Regions from separate parts of the Variovorax sp. 05N34 genome, predicted to be linked through region 3. Evidence: predicted binding sites of a transcription regulator. Region 3 holds the regulator's gene; each other region holds the start of a gene.
What was found. The regulator LexA, encoded in region 3, represses DNA repair genes until DNA is damaged. The targets are predictions, from matches to a motif close to ACTGTATNNNNATACAGT.
Positions count from the first base shown of each region.

Region 1: the regulator LexA is predicted to act here: its motif matches at 6,342-6,359, upstream of recA (recombinase RecA).
Region 2: the regulator LexA is predicted to act here: its motif matches at 1,505-1,522, upstream of imuA (translesion DNA synthesis-associated protein ImuA).

Region 1 is NZ_JBFTNI010000005.1:137,197-144,776, forward strand. It holds gene AC1DMA_RS15290 (Stp1/IreP family PP2C-type Ser/Thr phosphatase) at 1-615, opposite strand, end outside; gene AC1DMA_RS15295 (TerC family protein) at 632-1,321, opposite strand; gene sucD (succinate--CoA ligase subunit alpha) at 1,414-2,307, opposite strand; gene sucC (ADP-forming succinate--CoA ligase subunit beta) at 2,317-3,483, opposite strand; gene argC (N-acetyl-gamma-glutamyl-phosphate reductase) at 3,677-4,600, shown strand; gene recX (recombination regulator RecX) at 4,637-5,086, opposite strand; gene recA (recombinase RecA) at 5,158-6,279, opposite strand; gene AC1DMA_RS15325 (MarR family winged helix-turn-helix transcriptional regulator) at 6,425-6,910, shown strand; gene AC1DMA_RS15330 (response regulator) at 6,962-7,580, shown strand, end outside.
Region 2 is NZ_JBFTNI010000001.1:680,248-687,827, reverse strand. It holds gene AC1DMA_RS03325 (aldo/keto reductase) at 1-566, opposite strand, end outside; gene AC1DMA_RS03320 (isocitrate lyase/PEP mutase family protein) at 596-1,432, opposite strand; gene imuA (translesion DNA synthesis-associated protein ImuA) at 1,539-2,336, shown strand; gene AC1DMA_RS03310 (Y-family DNA polymerase) at 2,305-3,714, shown strand; gene AC1DMA_RS03305 (error-prone DNA polymerase) at 3,707-7,063, shown strand; gene AC1DMA_RS03300 (hypothetical protein) at 7,418-7,580, shown strand, end outside.
Region 3 is NZ_JBFTNI010000001.1:118,985-126,564, forward strand. It holds gene AC1DMA_RS00645 (MFS transporter) at 1-282, opposite strand, end outside; gene AC1DMA_RS00650 (D-2-hydroxyacid dehydrogenase family protein) at 279-1,286, opposite strand; gene lexA (transcriptional repressor LexA) at 1,914-2,588, opposite strand; gene AC1DMA_RS00660 (asparaginase) at 2,661-3,662, shown strand; gene adk (adenylate kinase) at 3,666-4,322, opposite strand; gene kdsB (3-deoxy-manno-octulosonate cytidylyltransferase) at 4,432-5,202, opposite strand; gene AC1DMA_RS00675 (Trm112 family protein) at 5,217-5,399, opposite strand; gene lpxK (tetraacyldisaccharide 4'-kinase) at 5,380-6,366, opposite strand; gene AC1DMA_RS00685 (ExbD/TolR family protein) at 6,363-6,788, opposite strand; gene AC1DMA_RS00690 (MotA/TolQ/ExbB proton channel family protein) at 6,791-7,423, opposite strand.

The DNA.
Region 1 (7,580 bases), on a different contig from region 3:
GAGGTCGCCCGCCCGAACGCTGTGCTCGTGCATTTCGAGTTCGACGTGGCGCTCGATACCCAGGGCCCTCGTCACGAGATTGCGGTGCGGCGACTGGATGGCCTGCTCTGGCGTGATCGCCCCCGCGTCGAGTTGCTCCTGCAAAAGGGAGTGGTCGCGCGTCAGCAATTCGAACTTTTCTCCGCGGAGCCGATAGCAGCGGGAATCGCCGATGTGGCCGACGATGGCTCGCTGCTGCCCGAAAGCGGCCAGCACCAGGGTCGTCCCCATGCCTTGCAATTGGAGGTTCGCGATGCCGGCTTCGAGAATGGCCGCATTCGCCTCGTCGGTGCCGGCCTGCAAGGCTCGGCGAACCGCCTTTGGGTTTGCCTGGGGGCCAGCGTGCGCCAGCCATCGGCCGAAGCTGGCTTGCAGCAGCGCGATCGCCATGCCGCTGGCGACTTCACCGCCGTTGTAGCCGCCCATTCCGTCGGCCAGGAGAACCAGACCCAGCGAGGCATCGAAGGCGATGGTGTCCTCGTTGTTGGCGCGTATCCGCCCGGCGTCGGTGAGGGCGGCGAAATCCCAGGTCAAAGTGCCGATGTCCGGAGTTGCTGGTGCGCCCAAGTTCGCCATGGTCGTGAGTGGGTGATCAGGCGATCAGCTTTTCAGCGTGTCCGCGGCGTTGAAGCCACCGGCCAACCAGAACCACGAAGATGGCACCGGTGATCGCGGCGGCGTAATGCAGCCACGGGTTGTTTGCCTGGACGTCGGCGAGGATGGTGTCGCTGACGATCGTCTCGCCGCCGACCCAGCCGATCAGCGCTGCGCCGAGCATGACGATGATGGGAAAACGTTCCATGAGCTTGATCATGAGCGTACTGCCAAAAATCACCAGCGGAATACTGATTGCCAGTCCGAGGATCAGCAACACCATGCTGCCCTGGGCCGCTGCCGCGACGGCAATGACGTTGTCCAGGCTCATGACGAGGTCGGCCAGCAAAATGGTTCTTACCGCCGCAAACATGCTGCCGTATTCCTTGTCCTCGCCGCCATCGTCTTCCTCTTCGCCGAGCAACTGGGTGCCGATCCACAACAGCAACGCGCCGCCGACGATCTGCAGATAAGGCAGCGCCAGCAACTTGGCCGCGACGACCGTGAGAATAATGCGCAGAACCACTGCGGCCCCGGAACCGAACAGCACGGCCGTGCGCTGCTGCTGGGGTGGAAGCGAACGCGCCGCCATCGCGATGACGACGGCGTTGTCGCCCGAGAGAATGATGTTGATCCAGACGATCTTGACAAGACCGATCCAGAAGTCCGCGGTTTGCAAAAGTTCCATGTCTCAAGCCACGTGTTATTGATTGAAAAAGCGCCCGCAACCTGAATTGCGGGCGCTTTTTCTTGTGTGGTTCACACCGCTAGGCGCGATTATCAGATAAGTGCCTTCAGGCGCTTGGCGAGCTCAGAGAAGTTGCGCGTCACGGTGAATCCGCATTCTTCCATGATGGCCAGCTTGGCGTCCGCTGTATCAGCGCCGCCGGAAATCAGCGCGCCTGCATGACCCATGCGCTTGCCGGGAGGGGCAGTCACGCCGGCAATGAAGCCGACGATCGGCTTCTTCATGTTGTCCTTGCACCAGCGTGCCGCGTCGGCTTCGTCGGGGCCGCCGATTTCGCCGATCATGATGACGGCGTCGGTGTCGGGATCGTCGTTGAAGGCCTTCATCACGTCGATGTGCTTGAGCCCGTTGATCGGGTCGCCACCGATGCCGACAGCGCTCGACTGGCCAAGACCGATTTCGGTCAATTGCGCCACGGCTTCATAGGTGAGCGTGCCCGAGCGGCTGACCACCCCGATACGGCCCTTCCGATGAATGTGGCCGGGCATGATGCCGATCTTGATTTCGTCGGGCGTGATCAGGCCGGGGCAGTTCGGGCCGAGCAGCAGCGTCTTCTTGCCGCCGGCGGCTTCCTTGGCCCTCATCTTGTTGCGCACTTCGAGCATGTCGCGAACGGGAATGCCTTCGGTGATGCAGATCGCCATGTCCAGGTCGGCCTCGACGGCTTCCCAGATCGCGGCGGCAGCGCCAGCCGGCGGCACGTAGATCACGGACACGGTCGCGCCGGTTTGCGTGGCGGCTTCCTTGACGGAGCCGAAGATCGGGATGTTGAAGATCGACTCGCCGGCCTTCTTCGGATTCACGCCGGCCACGAAGCAGTTCTTGCCGTTCGCGTATTCCTGGCACTTTTCAGTGTGGAACTGACCGGTCTTGCCGGTGATACCTTGCGTGATGACTTTGGTGTCTTTGTTGATGTAGATCGACATGACGTTTCCTTAGGCTTTCTTGACTGCTGCCACGACCTTCTGGGCCGCTTCCGCCATGGTGTCGGCGCTGATGATCGGCAGGCCGGAATCGGCCAGCAGCTTCTTGCCTTCGACTTCGTTGGTGCCCTTCATGCGCACCACCAGCGGCACCTGCAGGTTCACGGCCTTGCAGGCTGCGATGACGCCGGTTGCGATGGTGTCGCACTTCATGATGCCGCCGAAGATGTTGACGAGGATGGCCTCGACGTTCTTGTTCTTCAGCATGATCTTGAAGGCTTCGGTCACCTTCTCGGGTGTGGCGCCGCCGCCGACGTCCAGGAAGTTGGCCGGTTCGCCACCGAAGAGCTTGATGGTGTCCATGGTTGCCATGGCAAGGCCGGCGCCGTTCACGAGGCAGCCGATGTTGCCGTCGAGGCTGATGTAGGCGAGATCGAACTTGCTGGCTTCGACTTCGGCTGCGTCTTCCTCGTCGAGGTCGCGCAGCGCCACGATTTCGGGATGGCGGAACAGCGCGTTGCTGTCGAAGTTGAACTTGGCGTCGAGCGCGACGACGTTGCCCTTGCTGTCACGGTTGAGCGGGTTGATCTCGACCAGCGAGGCGTCCGTTTCCATGTAGCAGGTGTAGAGCTTCTTGAGGACGTCCACGGCTTGGGCCGTAGAGTCTGCCGGCATGCCGATGGCATCGGATATCTTCTTGGCTTGCGCGTCGCCGAGGCCGGTGAGCGGGTCGACGAATTCGGTGACGATCTTCTCGGGCGTGGAGTGGGCCACTTCCTCGATGTCCATGCCGCCCTCGCTGGAAGCGATGATCGCGACCTTTTGCGTCGCGCGATCGGTCACGACCGAGACGTAGTATTCCTTCTGGATGTCCGCGCCGTCTTCGATGTAGAGGCGGCGCACCTTCTGGCCTTCAGGACCGGTCTGGTGTGTCTTGAGCTGCATGCCGAGGATGTCGCCGGCCAGCTTCTTGACGTCTTCGATCGATTTGGCGACCTTGACGCCGCCGCCCTTGCCGCGGCCGCCCGCGTGGATTTGGGCTTTGACGACCCAGACGGGGCCGCCGAGCTTCTGAGCGGCTTCGACCGCCTCCTGCACTGTGTACGCCGGAATGCCACGGGGCACAGGCACGCCGAACTTGGCAAGAATTTCCTTGCCTTGGTACTCGTGAATCTTCATGAGGGTGTCTCTCGGAACGGGGTTTGGAGATCGGGAGAAATTGTGGCTGTTGTCCGCGGGCCACGGCGCCTGGCGGCGGGGGCGGCGAACAGCAGAGGACTGTATCATGGTGCGCCGCACCAAGGGCCGCCCCTTGCGCTGTGGTCAATACGTAGTTACTCCAGAGACGTCAGAGCTTTTTCGAGGCCCTCCCATGCCCAAGGTCTTCATTGATGGCGAAGCCGGCACGACCGGCCTGCAGATCCGCGAGCGGCTCCAGTCGATGCCGCACATCGAACTCGTGAGCATCGCCCCTGAGCTCCGAAAAGACGTCGCCGCAAAGCGTGAGCTGATGGCAGGCGTCGATCTCGTGGTGCTCTGCCTGCACGACGACGCCGCACGTGAATCAGTGGCCTTGATCGATCAACTCGAAGGCCGCCGTCCCAAGATCATCGACGCCTCTACCGCGCACCGTACGGCGGAAGGCTGGGTGTTCGGATTTCCAGAGCTGGTGGCCGGCCAGAAGGACGCCGTCGCCAAGGCCGAGCGCGTCGCCAATCCGGGCTGCTACGCGACGGGCGCCATCGCGATCGTTCGCCCGCTGGTGGACGCCGGACTGCTTCCACCCGGGTTCCCGATCGCCCTGCCCTCGGTCAGCGGCTATTCCGGCGGCGGTCGGACCATGATCGAAGCGTACGAAGCAGGCGCCGCGCCGGCTTTCGAAACCTATGCGCTCGGACTCAAGCACAAGCATATCCCCGAGATCATGAAATACACCGGCCTGACCCGCCGGCCCGTGTTCATTCCCGCAGTGGGCAACTTCAAGCAAGGCATGCTGGTCCAGTTGCCGCTGCACCTCGATGACCTGCCCGGCCGCCCGAAGGCGAGCGACCTGCACGACGCTCTCGCCTCGCACTACGCCAAGAGCAACACGCCGGAGCAGTTCGTGAAGGTGTTGCCGCCGAGCTCGGATGGCAAGCTCGATCCGCTGGCCCTCAATGACACCAATCAGCTCGAGATCCGCGTGTTCCCGAATGAAGACCATCGGCACGCCGTCGTCATCGCCCGGCTCGACAACCTGGGCAAGGGCGCTAGCGGTGCGGCGGTCCAGAACCTGAAGCTGATGCTGGGGATCTGAACCGATCCTGGCTTTGCAGCCTCCCGGCGCGGCGGCTCACTCGTCCGGGTCGTAGCGCAACACCCTGGAGACCACGGCGCCGGAGAATCCGCGCGCCAGCAAGAATCGCGTCTGCTTCGCGCGTTGCGTTGCGTCCTGCGGGAGCGCATCGAAGCGGCGTCGCCAGACTTCGCGGGCGCGGTCCAGCTCGCTGCCCTGCAGGCTCGCGACAGCCTCCGCGACTGCTTCGGGTGCGATGCCCTTGTGAAGCAATTCCTGGCGCACTCGGGCAGCGCCATGCCTTGCGGCACGCTGATGCAGAACCGACTGCACCACCCTCGCCTCGCTGATGAAATCCTTGGCGGTCAGCTCGTCGAGCGCGAGTGACAGCTCGCCCGGCTGCTCTTCGTACTTGGCGAGCTTGCGTTCGAGCTCCGCGCGTGAATGCTCACGTTGGCTCAACAGGCGAAGCGCGCGGCCCTTGAGGGATGGTGCGGCAAAGGCCATGGCATGAATGATCGCTGCGGTTCATAACCGCGCCCGCCGCGTCGGGCGAGCGCTGCTGCGGAGGAGCCGCCCTACTTCCCTGCCTTCTCGGCTTTCTCGGCCTTCTCTGCTTTTTCGGGCTTCTCAGCCTTTTCCGCCGACGCGTCGGGTGTCTCGGCCAGAAGCAGCGGAATGCCGAGCGATTCGCGCACCTTGTTCTCGATCTCGCGCGACAGCTCGCGGTTTTCGCGCAGGAACTCACGCGCGTTGTCGCGGCCTTGCCCGATCTTTTCGCCGTTGTAGGCGTACCAGGCGCCTGACTTGTCGACGATCTTGGCGGTCACGCCCATGTCGATGATCTCGCCTTCGCGGCTGATGCCTTCGCCGAACAGGATGTCGAACTCCGCGGTCTTGAAGGGCGGCGAGACCTTGTTCTTGACCACCTTGACCTTGGTTTCGTTGCCGATCGCCTCGTCGCCCTTCTTGATGGTTCCGATGCGGCGGATATCGAGGCGCACGGAGGCGTAGAACTTCAGGGCGTTGCCGCCGGTGGTGGTTTCGGGCGATCCGAACATCACGCCGATCTTCATGCGGATCTGGTTGATGAAGATGACCATGCAGTTGGTCTTCTTGATGGTGGCCGTGAGCTTGCGCAGCGCCTGGCTCATGAGGCGAGCCTGCAGGCCAGGCAGGGAGTCGCCCATTTCACCTTCGATTTCGGCCTTGGGCGTGAGCGCGGCGACCGAGTCGACCACGATCAGGTCGACCGCGCCGGAGCGCACCAGTGAATCGACGATTTCGAGAGCTTGCTCGCCGGTGTCGGGCTGGCTGATGAGCAGGTCGGACAGGTTCACGCCGAGCTTCTGGGCGTATTGCACGTCAAGTGCGTGCTCGGCATCGACAAAGGCGCAGGTGCCGGCCTGGCGCTGCATTTCGGCGATGACCTGGAGCGTGAGCGTGGTCTTGCCCGAGGATTCCGGACCGTAGATCTCGATCACCCGGCCGCGCGGCAGGCCGCCGACGCCAAGCGCGATGTCCAGACCCAGCGAGCCGGTGGAGACCACCTGGATGTCTTCGAGCGCTTCGCCCTCGCCCAGACGCATGATCGTGCCCTTGCCGAACTGCTTTTCGATTTGGGCCAGCGCGGCCTGCAGAGCCTTGGCTTTTTCGCTGTTGGGGGCCGAAATACTTGTGCCCTTGACGATTGCGTCCATGTAAAAACTCCTTGAATATCAACGGGTTGTGTTGGATTCATCCACTCTGCTTTTAATCACAGGCTGGATGCTTGAACAGTAGTGTAGAGGTTGATTCGCGGTCGATCTCGTGTTTTTTGGTCAGTTTGGTTTACTATCGTCCGGCATGAATGACATGATTTTTCCCATCGACCACGATGCCTGGCGGCAAACCCACCTGGGCCGGCTTCTGGGCCACGCCATGCGCCGCTTCGATGAACGCGTTCTCGCATTGATGGCCCACGACGCGGACGTGCCGCTGGCGCTTTCCAATCTCGCGGCACGGGCGCAGGTGAGCGCGGCCCATATCCACATCACGCGGCATCTGGCGCGCGAAGGCTCGCGCCTCACGGAGCTCGCCGAGCGAGCAGGAATGACCAAGCAGGCCATGGGCACGCTGGTCGACCAATGCGAGGCGTGGGGCCTCGTGACCCGCAGCGCGGATCCACTCGACGCACGCGCGCGCCGCGTGATGTTCACCTCGGATGGGCTGGCATGGCTCCAGGCATTTCGAAACGCGGTCGCACAGGCCGAAGCAGAGTTCCGGGCGAGCGTCGGCGATGACGTCGCCACCGTGGTAACCATCGGACTCGAAGCCTATGCCGCGTCCTAGAATTCCCGATAGGGCGGCGGCCGGTGCAAGCTGCGATGTCTGGAGGCTGGGATGCGAATACTGATTGCGGAAGATGACCAGGTGCTGGCCGATGCGCTGCTGCGAAGCCTGCGAACTTCCGGCTCGGCGGTCGATCATGTGGCGACCGGCTCGCAGGCCGACGCCGCATTGATGACGAACAGCGAGTTCGATCTACTCATTCTCGATCTCGGCCTGCCCAATATGCATGGCCTGGAGATTCTCAAGCGACTTCGCGCACGCGGCTCGCAACTGCCGGTACTGGTGCTGACCGCAGCCGACAGCGTCGAGGAAAGAGTCAAGGGCCTCGACTACGGCGCGGACGACTACATGGCCAAGCCCTTTTCGCTGCAGGAACTGGAAGCACGCGTGCGTGCGCTCACGCGCCGCGGCATGGGCGGCACGAGCAACGCCATCAAGCACGGTCCGCTGGTCTACGACCAGGCCGGCCGCGTTGCGACCATCGACGGCAAGATGATCGAACTGTCGGCGCGCGAACTGGGCCTTCTCGAAGTGCTGCTCCAGCGCGCCGGGCGGCTGGTGAGCAAGGATCAACTGGTCGAACGCCTGTGCGAATGGGGCGAGGAAGTCAGCCTCAACGCGATCGAGGTCTATATCCACCGCTTGCGCAAGAAAATCGAGAAGGGCCCGG
Region 2 (7,580 bases), 560 kb from region 3:
AGCACGGCTTCGACTTCGCCGTACGCTGATTCGGTGTAGTGCGTGATGCCGATGTAGCGCACGCGGCCTTTGTCCTTCCAGCCGTGCAGCGTGGCGAGATGGGTTTTCCAGTCGACGAGGTTGTGCACCTGCATCAGGTCGATGCGTTCGGTGCGCAGCCGCTCGAAAGATTTCTCCATCTGCGCAATGCCGGCCTCGCGGCCCGAGGTCCAGACCTTGGTCGCAAGAAAGGCCTTGTCGCGCTGCTTCGATTCGGCCAGCAATTCGCCGGTGGTTTCTTCGGAGCGGCCGTACATCGGCGAACTGTCGATCACGGTTCCGCCGGCCGCGAACAACGCTTCGAGCACGCCGGGAAGCTGCTGGTAGGCGGCGGTGCCGGGCCGCTGGTCGAATCCGATCCAGGTGCCGCAGCCGACCACCGGCAGGGCTTCCTTCGTGGAGGGCATGGGGCGAGTGTTCATCTTCGATCTGCCTTGCTGCGCGAATCCAGGGAGTGCGACGCCGGCGCAGAGCGCGATGCCCAACCGCAGCAACTGGGTGCGCGTGAGGAGAAGGTCATTGGCCATCATCGCCCGTTGCCCCGGTCATCGCCGGTTCAATGCGCTGAGAACATCGCGTTGATTTCTCGATGGCTCACCGCCTTGCTGGCGTAGGTGAAGGTGCCGTGCTCGCGTAACTCGTTGGCGGCGTTCAGGAAGGCGCCCATCGCGGCGCGCGCCAGCGAGCCGCCGACGCTGATGCGGCGCACGCCGAGTCCGAACAGCGTCTTCGCGTCGAGCGTGACGGCGCCCAGGCCCATCAGCACATTCAGCGGGCGATCGATCTCGCGCAGTACGGTGGAGATGTCTTCGCGCGTGACCAGGCCGGGCGCAAAGAGCACATCGGCGCCGGCTTCCTGGTAGGCCTGCAGGCGCGCGATGGTGTCTACCAGGTCGTTGCGCCCGTGAAGATGGTTTTCGGCGCGCGCGGTGAGGGTGAAGGGAAAGGGCTGCGCGCGGGCCGCTTCCGCGGCGGCGCGAATGCGTTCCACCGCAAGGTCGCGGGCATAGATGGGATCGTCGGCGCGGCCGGTGGCGTCCTCGATCGATCCACCGACGACGCCCGCCTCGGCTGCGAGCCGAATGGTCTGCGCGACTTCCTCCGGGGCGTCGCCAAAGCCGTTTTCCAGGTCGGCGCTCACGGGCAGGTCGATGGCCGAAAGACTTCGAAGATGCGTGAGCACGTGGTCGCGCGAAATGGCGTTGTCGGGCCGGCCGAGCGAGAAAGCCAGGCCGGCGCTGGTGGTGGCCAATGCCTTGAACCCCATCCCCGCGAGCAGGTGCGCCGTGCCGACGTCCCAGGGGTTCGGAATGATGAAACCCTCGGTGGATTCGTGGAGGGCGCGGAAGGTCCTGGCCTTGTCGGCCTGGGAAAGCTGCGGGGATGAAGTCATGAAGAAATCTCCTTTTTGGCGCGCCAGTGTCTCTCTTTTCTCCTTTGTCCTTCCGGTTGCAGGGCCGAAAATACTGGATGAAAATACAGTTATTCACCTTTTGATCATGGGCCTTCCTTTCCTCGACTCTTTTTCCGCTGGCGCCGGCCGCGGCGTCTGGCATGCCGACGAACTCGGCAGCGCCGATGCGCAGGTCATCGGGACCGGCCACGCTGCGCTGGACGCCCAGTTGCCGGGCGGCGGCTGGCCGGTCGGCGCCATGACGGAACTGCTGCAGGCCGCGCCTGAAGACCCGCTCTGGCAGCTGGTGCTGCCCGGTCTGGTGCAGGCGGCGGAAGCGCGGGGCGGGCCGGTGGTGCTGATCGGCGCACCCTGCGAGCCCTTCGGCGCCTCGCTGGCCGCGCACGGCCTCAGGCCCGAGGCGCTGATGTGGGTCCGGAGCGAGGCCGCAGCCGCGCGGCTGTGGGCCTGCGAGCAGGCGCTGCGCTGCGCTGACGTGGGCGCCGTGCTGGCCTGGTTGCCGCAGGCCCGGGTCGGCGAATTGCGGCGGCTCCAGCTGGCTGCCGCGCAGCACGATGCGGTGTTGTTCGTCTGCCGGCCCTGGACGGTGGCACAAACGGCCTCTCCGGCGCGGCTGCGGCTGCAGATCATGCGCAGCGAGGCCGATGCGGCCCAGATCGAACTCCACATCCTCAAGCGCCGCGGCCCGCCGCTCGCTGCGCCGGTGATGCTGCCGGCACGCAGCGAGCGCATGAGCGCCTTGCTCGCCGCCGCCCGGCTGCGACGCAAGCTGCGCCTGCAACAGCAGGGCACGGCACCGGCGCACGATGCCGCCACCGTGGTGCACATCGAGGCCTGGAAGGAAGGACGCCATGCACTGGATCGCCTTGCAGTGGTTGCCTGAGTCCGCTGGGCCACCTCAAGCCGGCACGCCCCTTCCGCCCACCGAAGCCCTGGGCTGGTGGGCGCTGCAATTCACGCCGCACGTCGCCTGGCAGGACGAAGCGCTGATGCTCGAAGTCTCCGCCTGCGAAAGACTCTGGGGCGGTCGGCTGGGCCTGATGCGCCAACTCGCCAGCGCCAACCCTGCGCCCGACGCGGCCCTGAAAGGAGCGCAGGGCGCGACCAGCCTGGAGGCCTTGGCGCGGCTGCGTCTTTTCGTGCGCGGCGAACGCCGGCCCGACGACATGCCCGCCGGCCTGCCACTGGACACATTGAGCGCCGCGCACGAGCACCTCGAACTGCTCGCGCGCCTGGGTTGCCGCACCTGGGGCGATGTGGCCGCCTTGCCGCGCGGCGGCTTGTCCCGGCGCTTTGGAACCGGCTTGCGCAATGCGCTGGACATCGCCTGGGGCTCGCGTCCCGAAAGCCATGCGTGGCTCAGCCTGCCCGACGTCTTCGAGCAGAAGCTCGAACTGCCTGCGCTGGCCGAAGGCGCCAACGAGCTCATGTGGTCGGCCAACCGCCTCCTCGCGGGGCTGCAGATCTGGCTGCGCGCACGCCAGCGCGGCGCACGCGCGCTCGAACTCGAATGGACGCTCGACCTCAAGCGCTTCAACGGCGTGAACCTGCCGCCGCACCAGAACATCACCGTGCGCACTGCCGAGCCCACGCAGGACATGGCGCACCTGCGCCGGCTCCTGGTCGAGAAACTCGCGCTCACCACATTGGCCGCCCCCGCAAGCTGGCTGCGCCTGCGTTCGCTCGAAACCGATCCCTGGGCCGGCGCCAGCACCAGCTTCTTGCCCGAAGACAACCGCAAGGGCGACAAGCTCCACGAAATGGTCGAGCGCCTCAGTGCACGCCTGGGCCCCCAGCAAGTCCTGGTGCCCAAGCTACAGCCCGACCACCGCCCCGAACGCATGCAAGTGTGGCAACCCGCCCTGCAAGCCCCAAAACAGCGCCCTTCCAGAAACACCGTGGAACCGGCTCCGCCGGTCCACCAGTGTTGCCCCCTGCAAGGGGGTAGGCAAAGCGACACGAAGTGCGCGAAGCCTGGGGGTGAGTCCATCTACCCGGGGTGGTTGTTGCCGGAGCCGCTGCCTCTTGAGATGGATGGCGAGCGCCCCTGCTACCAAGGACCGCTGCGCAGGCTGATCGGCCCCCAGCGCGTCGAAGCAGGCTGGTGGGGCGGCGTGGAAGAGGGCGGCCAACCCGCAGTGCGCGACTACTACGTCGCCGAAAGCCCCAAAGCCGGCCTGGTGTGGATCTTCCGCGAGCGCTCGACCGCCTGCTTTGCCGAAGGCGAGGTCCGCTGGTACTTGCAAGGTCTCTATGCCTGAACTCAGCGGCAAGAAAACCCGTGCGCTGACGCTCGCCGAGGTCCACGCCTTGCCGCAGCCGGAGCGGCAACCGCCCGCGCCCGGACTGCCGGGCTATGCCGAGCTTCATTGCCTGACCCACTTCAGCTTTCAGCGCGGTGCCTCCACGCCCGAAGAACTGGTGGAGCGCGCCTATCAGCTCGGCTACACGGCGCTTGCAATCACCGATGAATGCTCTGTGGCCGGTGTGGTGCGTGCGCACGTCGGCCTGCGCGAACTGCCCGCCAAGCTCGATGTCTACGAGCGCGAACATCCTGACGAGCCGCCCATTCCGCGCAACCCTGATTTCCGCCTGCTGTTCGGCAGCGAATTCCGCTTCGATCGCTTCAGGCTCGTGGTCATCGCGAACGACACCGAAGGTTGGGGCAACCTCTGCGAGTTCATCACCGCCGCGCGAACCACCGAGCTGCCCAAAGGCCAATACCGGGTGACCTGGGACGGCAGCGACGTCGCTTCGCTGAAGCACTGCCAGATTCTTTTCGTGCCCGACCGAAAGCCCGGCGGCGCCATCGACATCGAGCAATTGCACGAAGACCTCTCGGCCGCGAAGGCGTTGTTCGACGGCAACCTGTGGCTGGCGGTGGAGATGCTCAATGAACTCGATGACGACCTCTGGTTCGTCACGCTGTTCCAAGCCGGCGAGCGGTCCGGCGTGCCGCTCGTGGCGGCCGGCGACGTACACATGCACGCACGCGCGCGCAAGCCGCTGCAGGACGTGCTCACTGCCGTGCGCGAAGGCAAGACCGTGGCCGAATGCGGCTTCGCATTGCAGTCCAACGCCGAGCGGCATCTGCGCCAGCGCGTGCGGCTGGCCGCGCTCTACACCGACGAGATGCTGGCGAACACGCTCGAAGTGGCGCGGCGTTGCCGTTTCGATCCCGAGGTGATCCGGGAGAACTACAAATACCCGCTCGAAAGCGTCGGCAATGGCGAGACGCCCGCGCAGACGCTGGTGCGCAAGACTTGGGAGGGCGCGCGCGACAAATATCCTTCGGGCATCCCGGAGAAGGTGTCGCTGCAAATCGAGCGCGAGCTTCGATTGATCCTCGAGCTCGAATACGAGATGTTCTTTCTCACGGTCGAGGACATCGTCCGCTTTGCCCGCTCGAAAGACATTCTTTGCCAGGGACGCGGCTCCTCGGCCAATTCGGCGGTTTGCTTCTGCCTGGGCATCACTGCGATCGACCCGGACAAAGGCCATCTGCTGTTCGAGCGATTTCTCAGCCGCCATCGCCGCGAGCCGCCCGACATCGACGTCGACTTCGAGCACCAGCGGCGCGAAGAAGTCATCCAGTACATCTATGAAAAATACGGGCGCGAACGCGCAGCCATTGCTGCTGTCGTCATCTGCTATCGCGCCCGCAGTGCGCTGCGCGACGTGGGCAAGGCGCTCGGCATCGATGCGCGGCTCGTCGACGAATTCGCCAAGGACCACTACTGGTTCGACGAAGCCGTGCTGGGCGAGCAACTGCGCGCCGCCGCAGAGCGCGTGGGCGTGCAGGAGGACGAGCTCAAGCTGCTGCAATGGATCGAGCTCACGCGGGAGCTCAGGGGTTTTCCGCGCCACCTGAGCCAGCACGTCGGCGGCTTCGTGCTCACGCACACGCGGCTCACGCGCCTGGTGCCGGTGGAAAAGGCGTCCATGAAAGACCGCTCGGTCATCCAGTGGGAAAAGGACGATCTCGAAGCGATGGGCATGCTCAAGGTCGACGTGCTCGCGCTAGGCATGCTCAGCGCCATCCGGCGTGGGCTCGAACTCATGAACCATTGGCGCGGCACGACGCGGCAGATGTATCAGATCCCCAAGGACGATGCGAAGGTGTTCGACATGATTTGCGACGCGGACACTGTCGGCGTGTTCCAGATCGAGAGCAGGGCGCAGATGTCGATGCTGCCGCGCCTGAAGCCGCGCACCTATGAAGACCTGGTGATCCAGGTGGCGATCGTCCGGCCCGGGCCCATACAGGGCGGCATGGTGCATCCCTATCTCAAGCAGCGCGATCGATTGCGCCAGGGGCTGCCGATCAAGTACGAGAAGGAAGAACTGCGCGTCGCACTGGAGCGCACGCTGGGTGTTCCGATCTTCCAGGAACAGGTGATGCAGATCGCCATGATCGCGGCCGAGTTCTCGGCCGACGAAGCCGATCAGTTGCGCCGCGCCATGGCGGCCTGGAAGCGCAAGGGCGGCCTGGACAAGTTCCACGACAAGCTGGTCGGCGGCATGGTCAATCGGGGCTATGAGCGCCCGTTTGCCGAGGCGATCTTCCAGCAGGTGCTCGGCTTCGGCGACTACGGCTTTCCTGAAAGCCATGCGGCGAGCTTTGCACTGCTGGTAACGGTGAGCTCGTGGATCAAGTATCACGAGCCCGCCTGCTTCCTGGCCGCATTGCTCGATGCGCAGCCGATGGGCTTCTACAGCCCTTCGCAGCTCGTGCAGGATGCGCGGCGCCATGGTGTCGAGGTGCGGCCGGTCGATGTGACGACGAGCGAATTCGACAGCAGCCTCGAAGCTCGCGCGCCCGATGCACCGCGCATGCCGACTGGCACCGAGGCTCGCTATGCCGATCGGCTGGGGCGCGCGCCGCAGCCAGCCGTGCGCCTGGGTCTACGGCGCGTTTCGCGCCTCAGCGAGGCGGGCGCCAAACGTCTTCTGGCCGCGCGTGCGCAGGCGCCTTTCACCAGCACCGAAGACCTTGCGCTTCGTGCGGAACTCGATGGCAAGGACATGGCGGCACTGGCCGCGGCCGATGCGCTGATGGCGCTCTCCGGCCATCGTCGACAGCAGGTGTGGGATGCGACCGCGCAGCGCCGCGCGCCCGCGCTGCTCAAGGGTGTGCCGATCAACGAGCCGGCGTTGCAACTGCCCGTTGCGTCCGAAGGCGAGGAGATCGTCGGCGACTACGCATCGTTGGGCCTCACGCTGCGCCGCCATCCGCTGGCGCTCCTGCGCTCGCGGCTGGCGCGCATGAACCTCATGAGCGCGGAGCAACTCCGTTCACTGCCCAGCGGACGGACCGTGCGCGCCTGCGGCATCGTGCAAGTCCGCCAGCGTCCGCAGACCGCCAACGGCACCATCTTCGTCACGCTCGAAGACGAGACCGGCAACGTCAACATCATCGTCTGGAGCCACGTGGTCGAGACTTGGCGCGAGCAGGTGCTCAAGGCGAAGCTGCTGGCTGTGCAGGGCACCTGGCAGCGCGACATGGACACCGGAGGCGAGGTGCGGCATGTGGTGGCGACCGGATTCAAGGATCTGACGCCGCTGCTGGGAAGGCTCGCTCAAAGCAACAGCAGCCGCGACTTTCATTGACTCAGGCTTGCTCGCTTTTGCGTGAGGTCCCTGGCTTATAGTGGCCGCGCCGACGCGCAGTTGCGCCGGTAAAAAAAAGATTCAGGGAGATTCAATATGACGAACCGTTCGCGGTCGGCGCAGCGCCGATCGCATTTCCGCGCGTGCCCCGCCCGGGGCTTTGCCTTAAGCAATGCCGGCCTATTGCGCAGATGGCTCGCAGCAGCCAGCACGCCAATATCCTTGGTGGTTCTGGCATTCGTGGCCTTCCTAGCATTGCATGGAACTGCCGCCCATGCGGCTCCAGTGACATGGCCGGCCAGATATGGCGAAGTATTGGACCTCTACGAGGCCGATAGGCAACAAAGACCACCCGTGTTCAACGTCGCCACGGAGGCAGAAGCCTGTCAGGCGGAAAACCAGAATCTCATTCGTGGGTTCCGCGGTGCCTTCAAGTACTGCGCCAATCCCAACACTTCCTACTGCGCAGACTCAGTCTTGAAGGACTCAGACCCACCCGTGCAAATCTGCACCTTCA
Region 3 (7,580 bases):
CGGCATCAGGGTCGCAACAAGATGCCCGCCCGCGTACCAGAGCATCGTGCAGGTCAGCAGCACGCGGCGATCCCACCCGGCGACGACGGCGGCAAGCAACGGAGCCCCGAGACACATCACGACCGCCGCGGCGGTGATCAACTGGCCGGCGGTTGCAGCGCTAACCTGCAGTGATGCACTGAGCTCATTGAGCGTTCCGGGCACGACCATCACGCCCGTGCCGATCACGAAGTTGCCAGCCAGCAGGGACCACAGCGCGGCCGACGGTGCCGACTGTCTCAACGCCGGACCTGCAGCGCGCCAGGATTGACGATGTTGGTCGGATTGCCCTTGATGAAGCTGACGACGTTGTCGAAGGCTTGCCCGAAGTACATCTCGTAGCTGTCTTGCTCGACATAGCCGATGTGTGGCGTGCAGATGCAGTTTTCGAGGCGGAGCAGCGCGTGGCCTTGCAGCGGCGGCTCGCTTTCGAACACATCAATGGCGGCGAGGCCAGGCCGACCACGATTGAGCGCAGCAAGAAGAGCGTCTTGCTCGACAAGCTCCGCGCGCGACGTGTTCACGAACAGCGCCGTCGGTTTCATGCGCGACAGGTCTTCTAGCGTCACAAGCCCGCGCGTCTCTTCCGTCAGCCTCAGGTGAACCGACAGGACATCGGCCGCGGCGAAGAAGGTGTCTCGGTCCGATGCGACCTGGAAGCCATCGGACCTTGCCTTGGCGCAGCTTTGCTCCCGGCCCCAGATGACCACCTGCATGCCGAAAGCCTGCCCATAGCGAGCGACCAATTGGCCGATGCGGCCATACCCCCAGATGCAGAGCGTCTTGCCCTTGAGCACCGAGCCCAGGCCGAAGTTCGGAGGCATCGACGCCGACTTGAGGCCCGACTGCTGCCAGGCGCCGTGCTTCAGGTTGCTGATGTATTGGGGCAGCCGGCGCATGGCGGCCATGATCAGGGCCCAGGTCAGCTCGGCCGGGGCCAGCGGCGAGCCCGAGCCTTCGGCGACGGCGATGCCGAACTCGGAACAGGCATTCACGTCGACGTGACTGCCGACGCGACCTGTCTGGGAGATGAGTCTCAGCTTCGGCAGCTTTTCGATGAGTTGCCTGGAGATGTTGGTGCGCTCACGGATCAACACAATCACTTCGGCATCCTTGAGGCGGACCGAGAGTTGCCCGATGCCCTTGACTGTGTTGGTGTAGACCTTGGCCGCATAAGCGTCGAGCTTGGCTGCGCACTTGAGCTTGCGCACCGCGTCCTGATAATCGTCGAGGATCACAATGTTCATGGCGTGCCATTGTGCCTCGCACCGCCCACGTGCTGTGTCGGCGCACTGCCTGGCCTCCGCTTATCTTGAACAATTTTGCGGCGAGAGCAGCGCGCTTGCGGGCTTCTCTGCCGTCAATGCAGATGAGCGCGAAGGCCTGGCGACGGGGGAGAGGCGGCGGCCTCGAGTGCTACGAGCCTGTCGAGCTCGGCGCATACGTCCGCCATGCGGCCGGAAATCACCACCCGGCCTGGATGGCGACCGGTTTGCTGGGCATCGACCATCCGCACGACTCGAAGCGGCCGTGCCGCCGAGCTCGGCGCATCCTCGCGAGTCGCCGGACTTTGGCGCAACCCGCAGCTTGGCCGAACCCCGACATAGCGCAAGCCCGCCGTGCTGATGTGGCTTGACCGACGCGTTGGCATCCATCGGCTGGCCAATGTCTGCAGAGGCGAGATCAGGTCGACGATGCTAAGAAGAGCGATTCCCATGTGAACTCCAGAAAAGTCAGAGATTGAACATAGGCAGGATTGCTTTCATTGGCCACGACAGGGTGATGGCACTACGCCATACGCCCGCCACCTGTCGCGGCCGTCAACGAGGCGAACACGGGTGCAGACCGAGTTCGCTTGCAGGATGGTCGAAGGGTTACATCAACATCGTGTTGCGGATCAGTCCGACAGCGAGGCCTTCGATCTCGAAGGGCTCACCCGGTTGAACAACGATGGTGGGGTAGTCAGGGTTTTCGGCGTGCAGTTCGATGACTTGCTTGTTGCGCTTGAGCCGTTTGACAGTGACCTCATCGCCCAGGCGGGCGACCACGATCTGGCCGTTGCGGGCTTCCTTCGTGGCCTGCACCGCCAGCAGATCGCCGTCCATGATGCCGGCGTCGCGCATGGACATCCCGCGCACCTTGAGCAGATAGTCGGGTTGCCGCTGGAACAGCGTGTTTTCGACATAGTAGGTTTGGTCGACGTGTTCTTGAGCCAGGATCGGCGAGCCGGCTGCCACTCGGCCGATCAGCGGCAGCGCGAGTTGTGCCATACCCGGAAGGGACAAGGAAAATTGGCTGTTTCGGGACTCGTTGAGCGCGCGCAATGCATCGCCCTTGAGGCGGATACCGCGCGACGTGCCACTGACGAGTTCAATCACCCCCTTGCGCGCGAGCGCCTGCAAATGCTCTTCGGCTGCGTTGGCAGACTTGAAGCCCAGTTCAGCCGCGATCTCTGCGCGAGTGGGAGGCGCACCGGTGCGCGCGATCGCGCTTTGGATCAAATCCAGAATCTGCTGCTGGCGGGCGGTAAGCTTGACTGCGAACTGCATGTGGGCTCCTGAAGGAACTGGCTGAATATCCAGTACCTGTATTTTTAACCAGTTTTCTGTGGTTGGCAAGTCATGAATGAAATCAAACAAGGCGACGAGCGCATCCGCAAGGTGATCGTGCTGGGAACAGGCGGCACGATCTCAGGCCGCGCCGAGTCTTCGGCCGACAACATCGGGTATACGGCCGGCCAAGTGGGCGTCGAGGAACTGCTGGGTGGAATCAAAGCGCCGGCTGGCGTGGAACTCGCGGCCGAACAGGTGGCGCAGATCGACAGCAAGGACATGAGTTTTGCAATCTGGCAGAAGCTCGCGCAGCGGTGTGTGCACTGGTTGGCGCAGCCCGATGTGTCAGGGCTCGTCATCACCCACGGAACCGATACGCTGGAGGAAACCGCGTATTTTCTGCATTCCGTCATTGCATCCGCATCGGTGAAACCTGTGGTGCTCACGTGCGCGATGCGGCCCGCCAGCGCGCTGGTGCCGGACGGTCCGCAGAATGTGCGCGACTCCATCGTCGTTGCGTCCACCCAGGGCGCGCGCGGTGTCGTGGCCGTCTGCGCCGGGGCCATGCACGGTGCGGTCGACGTCCAGAAGGTGCACACGTACCGGCTCGATGCCTTCGCCTCCGGCGATGCCGGACCGTTGGGTTACGTCGAGGAGGGGAGTGTTCGACTAGTGCGGACATGGCCGGCCCCCGCGCCAGCCGCCCACGAGGTCTTCAGTCGCGTGGTTGCCGCGCGCAAGTGGCCGCGCGTCGAGGTCCTGATGAGCCATGCGGATGCGCGCGGCAGCATCGTCGATGCCTTGGTGCGAGAGCGTGAGTTGGGGTCATCCGAAGTGCTTGATGGGCTCGTGCTTGCCGCCACCGGAAACGGAACCCTGCATCACGCCCTGGAAGCCGCTGCTTTGCGGGCTCAGGCCGCGGGCGTGTCGGTCGTCCGCGCTACGCGCTGTGCGCAGGGGCGCATCTTGCCAAGACAGAACGAGCTTCTTCGGGATGCAGGCGCACTGACGCCGGTCAAGGCGCGCATCGAGCTCGTGCTGGAGCTGCTGGCGGGGCGGCCATCGCCATGAAGATCAGGAGCTCAGTGCAGCCAGCGCGCGCTGAGTGATGTCGTCCACCGTTCCGACACCGCTGATGGAGCGGTACTTGGGTGCCGCAGCCGGGTCGGATTTGGCCCACTGCGAGTAGTAGTCGACCAGCGGCCGCGTCTGCTGGCTGTAGACCTCGAGCCGCTTGCGAACCGTCTCTTCCTTGTCGTCTTCTCGCTGGATCAAGTCTTCGCCCGTCAGGTCGTCCTTGCCGATGACCTTGGGCGGATTGAACTTCACGTGGTAGGTGCGGCCAGACGCCGGGTGTGAGCGGCGACCGCTCATGCGTTCGATGATGTCGGAAAAAGGAACGTCGATTTCAAGCACGTAGTCGAGCTTGACGCCGGCCGAGCGCATCGCTTCGGCTTGGGGGATCGTCCGTGGAAAGCCGTCGAAGAGAAACCCTTGGGCGCAATCGGGCTGCGCGATGCGTTCCTTGACGAGGTTGATGATGAGATCGTCGCTCACCAGCGCGCCCGATGCCATGACGGACTGTGCCTGCAGGCCAAGCGGCGTACCGGCCTTGACCGCGGCGCGAAGCATGTCGCCGGTCGAGATTTGGGGAATGCCGTATTTCTGGCAAATGAAGGCCGCTTGCGTGCCCTTGCCCGCACCCGGGGCGCCCAGCAAAATCAGTCTCATGGTGTCCTCGGAAGGTTTTTCGATTTATGTCGCGCCATGCTGCCTCCCATAGGATTTCCCAGGCGGAATTGCGGCGAGGATAGCATGCGCTCCCCCCGCTAAAACGAAGCTAGCCAGCAGCGAGAAGGGCGCGAACTCGCGCGAGATCCTCTGGCGTATCGATCCCGGGGCCGGGAGCATCCGAGGTGATGTGGACAGCGATGCGATGACCATGCCAGAGCGCTCGAAGTTGTTCGAGGGCTTCGGTGGTTTCGACGGGCGCAGGAGGCAGGCCCGGAAACTGCCGGATGAATCCAGCGCGGTAGCCGTAGATGCCGATGTGCCTCAAGGCCGGCGGCGACGTCGGCACTGCTTTCGGCCCCAGCGCCGCGAAGCCGTCGCGCCACCAGGGGATTGGGGCTCGGCTGAAGTAGAGCGCATAGCCCTTGGCGTCGAGCACGGTCTTGACCACGTTGGGATTGGCGAATTCCTCGGGCGAATCGATCGCGTGCGCCGCGGTGCTCATCGCTGCGTCGGGATGGTCCGCCAGAGTTCGTGCGACCGCGTCGATCAACGTCGGCTCGATCAACGGTTCGTCGCCTTGCACGTTCACGACGATGGCGTCGTCCGCGAGGCCGAGCTGCGCGCACGCCTCGGAAAGGCGATCGCTTCCGCTGGCGTGATCGGTGCGAGTCAGCAGCGCCTGCACGCCATGCGCCGCGCATGCGGCAATGATGCGCGGGTCGTCTCCCGCCACCACGACGCGCTGGGCGCCTGATACCAAGGCGCGCTGGGCAACGCGCACGACCATGGGCAGCCCGGCGATGTCAGCCAGCGGCTTGTCCGGCAGTCGGGTCGATGCGAGCCGGGCGGGGATCAGGACGACGAACGCCGCGTTCAATTCAGCCCGCCCGGTCAAAGGCCCAGCTCTTCGTCGGAAAGCGTCCTGGCTTCCGCTTCGAGCAGCACCGGAATACCGTCGCGCACCGGATATGCGAGGCGTGCGCTGCGCGAGACCAGCTCCTGCTTCTCAGCGTTCCAAGTGAGGGGCCCCTTGGTCACGGGGCAGACGAGCAGTTCAAGCAGCTTGGTGTCCATCGCGCGATGATAGCTTTGCGTCCAGCGCTGCGAAGAACGCATCCGACGTTTCGAAGACGAGCGGTACCGCCAATGCGTCGGGCACTTTGCACCAGAGCTTTACGGCGTCCTTTTCGGTGCAGAGCAGCGTGCGGCCGGTCGCGGGCGCATTCCAGTTGTCGAAATCGTCATGGTCCGGAAGTGCGATGCATTGTTCGAGGTGCAAGCCCCGCTCGCGCAGCATGTCGAAAAAGGCTTCTGGCTTGGCGATCGCCGCCACCGCGTCGAGATTTTGGTATTGAAGATCGCTCAGCGGAATCGTCGTGCCGTCTTTTCGGACGGCGTAGTCGGCCAGCATTCGCCGTGCAGTGAAGCCGTCGAACGCCGGCCGGCCGCCCGTGTGAAGCACCAAATCGCAATGACGCGGCCACTTTTCGCGCAAAGGTCCAGCGGGGAGCAGCCATCCGTTTCCGATGCCCCGGTCATCGAAAACGCAAATCTCGACATCGCGAGCCATGGCGAGATGCTGCAGGCCGTCGTCGCTCACGATGACCTCGGTGGTCGGATACCGAGCCAGAAGCGCGATCGCCGCGTCAACGCGCCGCCGTGCAACGAAGACCGGGACTCGCGTCGAGCGCCGGATCAGCGCGGGTTCATCGCCGACGTCACGAGGATGGCTGTCATCGAGGACTTCCCGGCAATCGTCGGTGACTCGCCCATGGCCGCGCGATACGACACCGGCGTGGATACCGCGCGTTTGAAGATGCCGCACGATGGCCATCACCGCAGGCGTCTTGCCGGACCCTCCGGCGATGACATTGCCGACGACCACCACGGGCACGCCAACTCGTGTGGTTCGCAGGATTCCGAGTCGATACAGGCAGCGCCGGAGCCCGGTGATCGCACCATACAACTGCGACAGCGGCCACAGCAGCCGTGCGAGCGCTCCGCGTTGCAGCCAAGCCTGCCGCAACGACGCCAAGGCTATCGTCCCGCCTGCGCGGCTGACTGTGTTGCGAAGGTGATCTGTATCAGACCCGCCCGGCGCGCCGCTTCCATGACGGTGATCACGGACTGGTGGGTTGCGCTGGCGTCGGCGCTGATGATCACGACGCGGTCCGTTGCTCCGCCGGTGGCAGCGGCCAGCGCCGCCGCTACGCCTTCCACGCTGCGGTCCGGCAGAACGCTCTTGTTGATCGAGTAGCGCCCATCGGACGACACGGCCACGATCAGTTCCTTCGGGTAGTCGCGCTGCGCTTCCGCATCCGCGACCGGCAGGCGCAACTGCATCTCGGTGAACTTGCTGTACGTCGTGGACAGCATCAGGAAAATCAACACGACCAGCAGGACGTCGATGAACGGAATCAGGTTGATCTCCGGTTCCTCGCGCGAGCCGTGGCGAAAGTGCATTCTCATCGGCGCAGCGTGTTCAGATGGCGTGCAAAGCGCTCGCCCGAGAGCTCGAGGTTCAGCAGGTATTCGTCGACCCGGCTGCGGAAGTAGCGCCAGAAAATCAGCGCCGGAATCGCAATCATGAGCCCGAACGCGGTGTTGTAGAGCGCAATCGAGATGCCATGCGCAAGCTGCGCCGGGTTGCCGGATCCGACGGCGCCGCTGGAGACCGACTGCGCGCCGAAGATCTCGATCATCCCGATGACGGTGCCGAGCAGGCCGAGCAACGGTGCAGCCGAAGCAATGGTCGCCAGGGCGGGCAGATAGCGTTCGAGGCGATGGGCGACCACGCGCCCGGCCGCTTCCATCGACACGCGCAAGTCATCTTCGCTAGAGGTCGGGTTGACATTGAGCGCACGAAAGCCCGCAGCAAGCACTTCGCCGAGGCCGGAATTCTTTTCGAGCTTGGTCACAACATCAGGGCCGGGGATCGCGCTGCGCGACACCGCGATAGCTTCGTCGAGCAGCTTGGGAGGCAAGACCTTGGAAGTCTTCAGGCTGGCGAATCGCTCGATGACGAGTGCCAGGCCGACGATCGAACAAGCGAGCAAAGGCCAGATCGGCCAACCCGCAGCAACTATGATGGAAAACAAGAATTCCTCCGGCCCATGGACTGCAAATGCGCGGCGATTATCCACCTTGCTGACCTGTATTCCGGCGCGGCTCCCGTGTAGGTGAGGGCGCACAGAATCTGTGGATAACTTTGTGATTAACGGCCTGGGCAACTCGCCCGAACCCGCACCAGATGGG